2 regions of the Streptomyces sp. NPDC055749 genome follow, and region 1 is predicted to be linked to the other one. Evidence: riboswitches for the same ligand, from Rfam matches in the RefSeq annotation. Region 1 holds a riboswitch; the other holds the start of a gene.
What was found. Region 1 has a riboswitch for glycine ahead of gcvT (glycine cleavage system aminomethyltransferase GcvT). Riboswitches for the same ligand answer to the same signal wherever they lie in the genome.

Region 1 (4,858 bases):
GGCAGCGGCACCCAGAGCTGGCTGCGGCCGAGCACTTCGAGCAGCCGGCCGGCGGCCTCCGGGACGCCGAGGGAGGCGACCAGTACTTCTTCGAGCTCGTTGCCCGGCCAGCCGTGGTGCGGCTGCGTCTCGAAAGGCGCCGGATTGTCCACTGGTCCCCTGTTCCCTTCTCGTCATGCTCTGCGGCAGCGATCGTAGACGAGCGGGGCCGGCGCGGTGCGTCCTACGTACGCGCGAAGGAGATCCGGTCCAGCGCGTCCGCGGCCTGACGGTCCAGGAGCACCGCCGATGCGCATCCCGCGGGCAGCAGGCCGGTCTCCGTGTCGCGCATGAGCCGGCCGACGGAGCGCCGGTGGCGGGCGAAGGCGTAACCCGAGACTCCGCGCCCGCGCTCCCGCTGCCCCTCCCTGGCCACCTCGGGGGTGACGTCGAGCAGGACGAGGTGCAGGATGCGGCCCCGGCGCCGGGCGTCCCGGGCCAGCCAGCGCCGTACCCAGGTCTGCGTACCGCAGTCGTGGACCACGACGGCCTCGCCGGAGCGCAGTGCCTGCCAGAGTCCGGTGTAGTGGGCGGCCCTGACGAGCGGCCGGTAGAGGGCGTACGGGAGCAGGCCGGGCAGGGCGCGGGCCCAGCGGTCCCTGGTGTCCTGGGAGTCGATGGCCCGGTCCGTCACCGTGCGGCGGATCAGGGTCGACTTGCCGCTGCCGGGCAGCCCCGAGACGACCACGACGTCGCCCGCGGCGAAGTCCAGGCTGCGCGGGCTGCGCCCGTCCCGGCTGCGCAGATCGCGCACGACGGGTGCGTGCGTGCCCAGCGCCTCGCGGACGGGCGCCGCCTGCTGCGGCGGCACCGCGCCGTGCGCGACCCCCGCGGTCGTCGCGTAACGCTGCAACGTCATCGCCTCCCCCTGTCCGGTGACCCACATCTGCCCAAGAAGTGTAAAGAAAAGGTAATGCGGCACAACCGGCTCACCGGCGCGTTTCCGTCGGGACCGGACGCCCCACTCTCCCGCACCTCGTGCGATGATGACCCCGCCAACTGCATACCGGCCGTTTGAATCCGCGCGGGAGAGTTCCGGACACTGTGTGTGCCGGGCGCCGAAGGAGCAAGTTCCTCCCTTGAATCTCTCAGGCCCCGTACCGCGTGGATGAGGCAGATCTGAAAAGCGAGCCGTTTTGCGGCTCCACCCAAGGTGCAAGCCGACCTCTGCAGGGATTGTCCCCGTTCATCAGGGACTGACCCCCTTCAGGGCCTCTCGGCGAACCTCTCAGGTTCCGATGACAGATGGGGAGGGATCGTCCTCTGTCGTCATGCCCTGGAGCCATATCCATGAGCACTGCCCCGAGCACTGCCCCCCGCCATACCGCGCTGGACGCCCTGCACCGTTCGCTGGGCGCGACCATGACCGACTTCGCGGGCTGGGACATGCCCCTGCGCTACGCCAGTGAGCGCGACGAGCACAACGCCGTGCGTACGAAGGCCGGTCTCTTCGACCTGTCGCACATGGGCGAGATCACGGTCACGGGTCCGCAGGCCGTCGACCTGCTGAACCACGCGCTGGTCGGCAACATCGGCACGGTCGGCCTCGGCCGCGCCCGGTACACCATGATCTGCCGCGAGGACGGCGGAATCCTGGACGACCTGATCGTCTACCGCCTGGGCGAGACGGAGTACATGGTCGTCGCCAACGCGGGCAACGCGCAGATCGTCCTCGACGCGATCACCGAGCGCGCCGCCGGTTTCGACGCCGTCGTACGGGACGACCGTGACGCGTACGCGCTGATCGCCGTCCAGGGCCCGGAGTCCCCCGGCATCCTGAAGTCCGTCACGGACGCCGACCTGGACGGGCTCAAGTACTACGCGGGCCTGCCCGGCACCGTCGCCGGTGTCCCGGCGCTGATCGCCCGTACCGGCTACACCGGGGAGGACGGCTTCGAGCTCTTCGTCGCCCCCGAGCACGCCGAGCAGCTGTGGAAGGCCCTCACCGAGGCGGGCGCCCCCGTCGGCCTGATCCCGTGCGGGCTCTCCTGCCGCGACACGCTGCGCCTGGAGGCGGGCATGCCGCTGTACGGGCACGAGCTGACGACCGCGCTGACCCCGTTCGACGCGGGTCTCGGCCGGGTCGTGAAGTTCGAGAAGGAGGGCGACTTCGTCGGGCGGGAGGCCCTTCAGGCCGCCGCCGAGCGCGCCGAGACCGCTCCCCCGCGCAAGCTCGTCGGCCTGATCGCCGAGGGCCGCCGGGTCCCCCGCGCCGGCTTCGAGGTCGTCGCGGACGGCAAGGTCGTAGGTGAGGTCACCTCCGGTGCCCCGTCGCCCACGCTGGGCAAGCCGATCGCCATGGCGTACGTGGACGCGGCGCACGCCGCACCCGGCGCCGCGGGCGTCGGAGTCGACATCCGGGGCACGCACGAGCCGTACGAGGTCGTGGCGCTGCCGTTCTACAAGCGCCAGAAGTAGAACCGTAGGGCGCGGCAGCCTCTGCCCACGTGACGCAGTCGCGTCTCACACCGTAAGACCACCGTTCATCAGCACTCCCCCGCGTACAGGAGAATTCAGGTCATGAGCAACCCCCAGCAGCTGCGGTACAGCAAGGAGCACGAGTGGCTGTCGGCCCTCGAGGACGGCGTCGCCACGATCGGCATCACCGAGTTCGCGGCCAACGCGCTCGGTGACGTCGTGTACGCCCAGCTCCCGGAGGTCGGCGACACGGTGACCGCGGGCGAGACCTGCGGCGAACTCGAGTCGACCAAGTCGGTCAGCGACCTGTACTCGCCGGTGACCGGTGAGGTCACCGCGTCGAACCAGGACGTCGTGGACGACCCGTCGCTGGTGAACTCCGCTCCCTTCGAGGGCGGCTGGCTGTTCAAGGTACGCGTCGCGGAGGAGCCGAAGGACCTGCTCTCCGCCGACGAGTACACCGAGTTCTCCGGCAACTGAGACCCAAGGGACCCCCTGATGTCGCTTCTCAACTCCTCCCTCCACGAGCTGGACCCGGACGTCGCCGCCGCTGTCGACGCCGAGCTCCACCGTCAGCAGTCCACCCTCGAAATGATCGCCTCGGAGAACTTCGCTCCGGTCGCCGTCATGGAGGCGCAGGGCTCCGTCCTCACCAACAAGTACGCCGAGGGCTACCCGGGCCGCCGCTACTACGGTGGCTGTGAGCACGTCGACGTCGTCGAGCAGATCGCGATCGACCGCATCAAGGCGCTCTTCGGCGCCGAGGCCGCGAACGTGCAGCCGCACTCCGGTGCGCAGGCCAACGCCGCCGCGATGTTCGCGCTGCTGAAGCCGGGCGACACGATCATGGGCCTGAGCCTGGCCCACGGCGGTCACCTGACCCACGGCATGAAGATCAACTTCTCCGGCAAGCTCTACAACGTGGTCCCGTACCACGTCGACGAGACCGGCATCGTGGACATGGCCGAGGTCGAGCGCCTCGCCAAGGAGACCAAGCCGAAGCTGATCGTCGCGGGCTGGTCCGCGTACCCGCGTCAGCTCGACTTCGCCGCCTTCCGCCGCATCGCGGACGAGGTCGGCGCGTACCTGATGGTCGACATGGCGCACTTCGCCGGCCTGGTGGCCGCGGGTCTGCACCCCAACCCGGTGCCGCACGCCCACGTCGTCACGACCACCACGCACAAGACCCTCGGCGGTCCGCGCGGCGGTGTGATCCTCTCCACCCAGGAGCTGGCGAAGAAGATCAACTCCGCGGTCTTCCCCGGTCAGCAGGGTGGCCCGCTGGAGCACGTGATCGCGGCCAAGGCCGTCTCGTTCAAGATCGCGGCGGGCGAGGAGTTCAAGGAGCGCCAGCAGCGCACCCTGGACGGCGCGCGCATCCTGGCCGAGCGCCTGGTCCAGCAGGACGTCACCGAGGTCGGCGTCTCCGTACTCTCCGGCGGTACGGACGTGCACCTGGTCCTCGTGGACCTGCGCAACTCCGAGCTGGACGGCCAGCAGGCCGAGGACCGGCTCCACGAGCTGGGCATCACGGTCAACCGGAACGCCATCCCGAACGACCCGCGCCCGCCGATGGTCACCTCGGGTCTGCGGATCGGTACGCCGGCCCTGGCCACCCGCGGTTTCCAGGCCGAGGACTTCACCGAGGTCGCGGAGATCATCGCGTCGGCCCTGAAGCCGTCCTACGACGCGGACGACCTGAAGGCCCGCGTCATCGCGCTGGCCGACAAGTTCCCGCTGTACCCCGGCCTCAAGTAGGTCATCCGCAGTTTGCACATCCGGTGGGGGCACCGCGCACACTGAACAGTGAGCGCGGTGCCCCTACCGCTGCCCCGCGCTCTGCGGGCCCACCGGCCCGCCCCGCACCACCCGGCAGACAACGGCGTCTTCCAAACCCTTAGGAGTTCTCCCGTGGCCATCTCGGTCTTCGACCTCTTCTCGGTCGGCATCGGCCCGTCCAGCTCCCACACCGTCGGCCCGATGCGCGCGGCCCGTATGTTCGCGCGCCGTCTGAAGAACGAGGGCCTGCTGGCCCACACGGCTTCGATACGTGCCGAGCTGTACGGATCGCTCGGCGCGACCGGCCACGGCCACGGCACCCCCAAGGCCGTCCTGCTCGGCCTGGAGGGCGAGTCGCCCCGTACGGTCGACGTCGAGGGCGCCGACGCGCGCGTCGAGGAGATCCGCTCCTCCGGGCGCCTCAGCCTCCTCGGCATGCACGAGATCCCCTTCGACACCGACGAACAGCTGGTCCTGCACCGCCGCAAGGCCCTGCCGTACCACGCCAACGGGATGACGATCTTCGCGTACGACCACGAAGGCGCCCCGCTCCTGGAGAAGACGTACTACTCCGTCGGCGGCGGCTTCGTCGTCGACGAGGACGCGGTGGCCGGCGAGAGCC
Region 2 (4,858 bases), on a different contig from region 1:
CCCCGGTCGCCTTGGAGATCGGCCGCAGGTCGACGATGCACTCGTGCGCGACCAGACCGGCCGGGCCGTTGTACAGGATCGGGTAGTGCGGTTCGAGCCGCTTGGCGATGTAGTTCGCGGCGAGCACGGCCACCTGCGTGGCCCGCTTGAGGCCCTCTCCGCCCATCAGGCGCACGTACGCCCAGGAGATGGGAAGAATGCCCGCCGAGCCCCACGGGGCGGCCGAGATCGGCCCCACGCCGGTCTCCGGGCCCGCGGCGGGCTGGAGCGGGTGGTTCGGGAGGTACGGCGCGAGGTGGGCGCGCACGCCGACCGGGCCGACACCCGGACCGCCGCCGCCGTGCGGGATGCAGAAGGTCTTGTGCAGATTCAGGTGCGAGACGTCGCCGCCGAACTTGCCGGGCTTGGCCAGACCGACCAGCGCGTTGAGGTTGGCGCCGTCGACGTACACCTGGCCGCCCGCGTCGTGCACCTCGCCGCAGATGTCCGCGACGTGCTCCTCGAAGACACCGTGCGTCGAGGGGTACGTGATCATGAGCACGGCGAGCTCGTCGCGGTGCTTCTCGATCTTCGCGCGCAGGTCCTCGATGTCGACCTCGCCGTCGTCGGCGGTCTTCACCACGACGACCTTCATGCCGGCCATCACGGCGCTCGCGGCGTTGGTGCCGTGCGCCGACGAGGGGATCAGGCAGACCGTGCGCTGGTCGTCGCCGTTGGCCCGGTGGTACGCGCGAACGGCCAGCAGACCGGCGAACTCGCCCTGCGAGCCCGCGTTCGGCTGGATGGAGACGGCGTCGTAGCCCGTGACCTCGGCCAGACGCTCCTCAAGCTCGCGGATCAGGGTCAGGAAGCCCTGGGCCTGCTCGGCCGGCGCGAAGGGGTGCAGCGCGCCGAACTCGGGCCAGGTGATCGACTCCATCTCCGTGGTCGCGTTCAGCTTCATGGTGCAGGAGCCGAGCGGGATCATTCCGCGGTCCAGCGCGTAGTCACGGTCGGCCAGCTTGCGCAGGTAGCGCAGCATCGCCGTCTCGGAACGGTGCTGGTGGAAAACGGGGTGGGCCAGGATCGAGTCCGTGCGCAGCAGATCATCGGGCAGCGAGTCCGCGGTGGCCGCGTCCAGCGCCTCGATGTCGCCGTCGGCGCCGAAGGCGGCCCAGACGGCGGAGATCTGCGTACGGGTCGTGGTCTCGTCGCAGGCGAGGGAGACCAGGTCGCCGTCGACGAGCCGCAGGTTCACACCGCGCCCACGGGCCTCCGCGACGATCTCCTCGGCCTTGCCGGGGACCCGCACGGTGATCGTGTCGAAGTAGGAACCGTGCACCACGTCCACGCCGGCGGACCGCAGGCCCTCGGCGAGGATCGTGGCGTAGCGGTGCGTGCGCCGGGCGATCGTCCGCAGCCCGTCGGGGCCGTGGTAGACCGCGTACATCCCGGCCATCACGGCGAGCAGCACCTGAGCGGTACAGATGTTGCTGGTGGCCTTCTCCCGGCGGATGTGCTGCTCGCGGGTCTGGAGGGCCAGGCGGTACGCCTTGTTGCCGTCGGCGTCCACGGAGACACCGACCAGACGGCCGGGCAGGGAGCGGGCGAACTTCTCGCGTACGGCCATGAAGCCCGCGTGCGGTCCGCCGAAGCCCATCGGCACACCGAAGCGCTGCGTGGTGCCGACCGCGATGTCCGCGCCCAGCTCGCCGGGCGAGGTGAGCAGGGTCAGGGCCAGCAGGTCGGCGGCGACGGTGACGATCGCGCCGAGCTCGTGGGCCTGCTCGATGACGGGCTTGATGTCCCGGACGGCTCCGGAGGCACCCGGGTACTGGAGCAGCACGCCGAAGACACCGCGCTCGGCGACGTCCGCGGGGATGCCCTCGGAAAGGTCGGCGACGACGACCTCGACACCGGTCGGCTCCGCGCGGGTCTCTATCACCGCGATCGTCTGCGGCAGGGTGTCCGCGTCGACCAGGAAGACGCCGTTCTTGACCTTGCCGACGCGCCGCGCCAGCGCCATGGCCTCGGCGGCGGCGGTGCCCTCGTCGAGCAGGGATGCGCCCGAGGTCGGCAGTCCGGTCAGCTCGGCGACCATGGTCTGGAAGTTGAGGAGCGCCTCGAGGCGGCCCTGGGAGATCTCCGGTTGGTACGGGGTGTACGCCGTGTACCAGGCCGGGTTCTCCATGACGTTGCGGAGGATCACCGGCGGGGTGAAGGTGCCGTAGTAGCCGAGCCCGATCATCGGGGCGAGCACCTGGTTGCGGTCGGCGAGGGAGCGCAGCTCGGCCAGGACCTCGGCCTCGGTGCGGGCGGCGGGGAGGTTCAGCGCCTCCGCACTCCTGATCACGTCGGGCACCGCGGCGGCGGTGAGCTCGTCGAGGGAGCCGTAGCCGACCTGGGCGAGCATCTTCGCCTGGGCCTCGCCATCGGGCCCGATGTGGCGCTGCTCGAAGGGAATGCCCTGCTCCAGCTGGGAGAGCGGAGTGCGACGGGGGGTCATGATGGAGGCCTCCTGGTCTGTCACGACCTGCGAGGGGCACCACGGCGTGGGTGCCCGAACGGCCTCCCCCTCTGTCATCTCAACCTGAGAGCTTCACCGGCACGCGCCAAGGCGTACCGGCTTTCACCGTCGGTGAGGAAGGGTCCCGTGCCGGCATCTGCCCGTACGAGTCCCGTCCTGCTTTCCAGAGTGACCTCAACCGTGCGGTACGGGGGCCTGAGAGATTCCGGGGAGGATTTGCTCCTTCGGCGCCTCCGGGTTCTTAACCGGAGGACTCTCCCGCACGGGGTCAGCAGCCACTGCCAGCGTACCAGCGGGCACGCGCCGGCCGTCTCGAGTGGCCGACGCCCTCGATCTGCACTTTCGTAGTGCTTGTGGAGTAATAGGGGGACCACCCTCAGTTGTTGCGACCAGTGGGAGGCACCGTGCAGACCGATATCGATCCGCGCAGCCTGATCGGCCGCAAGGCATTCGACCGCAAGGGCGCCAAGATCGGAACGGTGGATGAGGTCTATCTCGACGACGCGACCGGTGTGCCCGAGTGGGCGGCGGTGCGTACCGGGCTGTTCAGCAGGGACGCCTTCGTGCCCCTGGAGCCGAGCGAATTCGTCGAAGACTCGCTGCGCATCCCCTTCGACCGCGCCTTGATCAAGGACGCGCCCGACTTCGGTGTCGGCCGGCATCTCTCACCGGAACAGGAGCTGCAGCTGTACCGCCACTACGGTCTGGACTCGCCGCCCCCCGAGGACGTGGCCCCGGACCGGGACTTCGGCAGGCTGGCCGGCCAGGAGGAGTAGTCCACGGGGTCCTTCACGAGCGGCAGCGGCTCGGCCGGCTGCAGCTCCGGGTCGTCGATGCGGAAGGTGCGTACGCGGCCCGGGGCGTCGCCCGGTTCCTCGAAGCGCACGGTCACCCGGCCCACGCCGCTGCCCTGGACCCACCCGTGGCCGTACGTCTCGTGCCGTACGTCGTGTCCGGAGGGCCAGCGCCGTGCGGCTAGCTGCTCTGGGGTCTCCTCGGTGGCTTCCTCGGTCGCGTCCGCCGGTTCCTCGTCGGCACCGGCCTCGGCGGTCGCCTCGAGGTCCGCGGCGGCGCTCAGCGCGTCGGCGGCCTGCGCGAACAGATCCTCCTGGGTGAAGTCCGCAAGCCCCGTGACGCCCACCCCGAGCAGTCGTACGCCCCCGGTGGTGTCGACGGCCTCCAGCAGCCGCGCGGCGGCCTCCCTGATCACGGTGGGGTCGTCCGTGGGCCCCCGCAGGGTCTCGGAGCGGGTGAGCGTCGAGAAGTCGTAGCGCCGCACCTTCAGCACCACGGTCCGCCCCGAGCGCTCCGCGGCCCGCAGCCGCCGTACGCACCGGTCCGAGAGCCGTTCCACCTCGGTCCTGACGCGCACCCGGTCGTGCAGGTCCACATCGAAGGTGTCCTCGACCGATACGGACTTGGCGTCCCGCTCCGCCACCACGGGCCGGTCGTCGTACCCGAGGGCCATGAGGTGCAGCGAGGCGCCGTGCGCCTTGCCCAGCAGCCGTACGAGCTCCGCCTCGCCGGCGTCGGCCAGATCGCGCACCGTGGTCATCCCGGCCCGCCGCAGATGGTCTCCCGTGGCCGGCCCGACGCCCGGCAGGATGCGCACGGACATGGGCGCCAGAAGTTCCCGTTCGGTACCCGGCTCGATGAGGAAGAGCCCGTCCGGCTTGGCCTCCTCCGAGGCGATCTTGGCCAGCATCTTGGACCCGGCCAGACCGACGGAACCGGTGAGTCCTGTGACGGCCCTGATCGCGGTACGCAGCTGCTCGCCGATCTCGCGGGCCGAGGCCGAGTCGTCGGCGACCCCGCCGGCCTCCAGGTCGACGAACGCCTCGTCCAGGCTGAGCGGCTCCACGAGGGGTGACATGCGCCCCAGGAGCCCCATCACCTGGTCGCTCACCGTTCGGTACAGGGTGAAGCGCGGCACCAGGTAGGCGGCGTTGGGCGCGAGCCTGCGGGCCTGGGCCATCGGCATCGCCGAGTGGACGCCGAAGCGTCGTGCCTCGTACGAGGCGGTGGCCACGACCCCGCGCGGCCCGAGACCGCCCACCACCACGGGCTTGCCGCGCAGGCTCGGCTTCGCCGCCTGCTCCGCGGAGGCGTAGAAGGCATCCATGTCCAGATGCAGGATGGTGGGCGCGGCTCTCACATCAATCGATGCTGCCCTATGGCACTGACAATCGGCCTGCCCGGCGCCCCTGGAGGCCCGGGCAGTCCACACCGCTCACCCGGCGCGGTTGCGTCGCCTGGCCAGTTCGTCCGCGGGGTTGTTGCCGATCAGTGTCTCGCCGGTATCGACCCGCTCGCCGTGCAGCTGGGACAGGGCCACGTCCACGTCCCGCCAGA

Region 2: it holds a riboswitch for glycine, as region 1 does, so the genes downstream of both, gcvP (aminomethyl-transferring glycine dehydrogenase) here and gcvT (glycine cleavage system aminomethyltransferase GcvT) in region 1, are expected to answer to the same signal.

What each region holds. Positions count from the first base shown of each region.
Region 1 covers NZ_JBSHFH010000003.1:54,506-59,363, reverse strand. The annotation lists gene ACWGO0_RS03195 (enhanced serine sensitivity protein SseB) at 1-152, opposite strand, end outside; gene ACWGO0_RS03190 (AAA family ATPase) at 224-898, opposite strand; glycine riboswitch at 1,055-1,152, shown strand; gene gcvT (glycine cleavage system aminomethyltransferase GcvT) at 1,330-2,457, shown strand; gene gcvH (glycine cleavage system protein GcvH) at 2,560-2,937, shown strand; gene glyA (serine hydroxymethyltransferase) at 2,956-4,215, shown strand; gene ACWGO0_RS03170 (L-serine ammonia-lyase) at 4,369-4,858, shown strand, end outside.
Region 2 covers NZ_JBSHFH010000013.1:158,916-163,773, forward strand. The annotation lists gene gcvP (aminomethyl-transferring glycine dehydrogenase) at 1-2,485, opposite strand, end outside; glycine riboswitch at 2,680-2,777, opposite strand; gene ACWGO0_RS12995 (PRC-barrel domain-containing protein) at 2,911-3,282, shown strand; gene ACWGO0_RS13000 (DNA polymerase IV) at 3,204-4,661, opposite strand; gene ACWGO0_RS13005 (MerR family transcriptional regulator) at 4,737-4,858, opposite strand, start outside.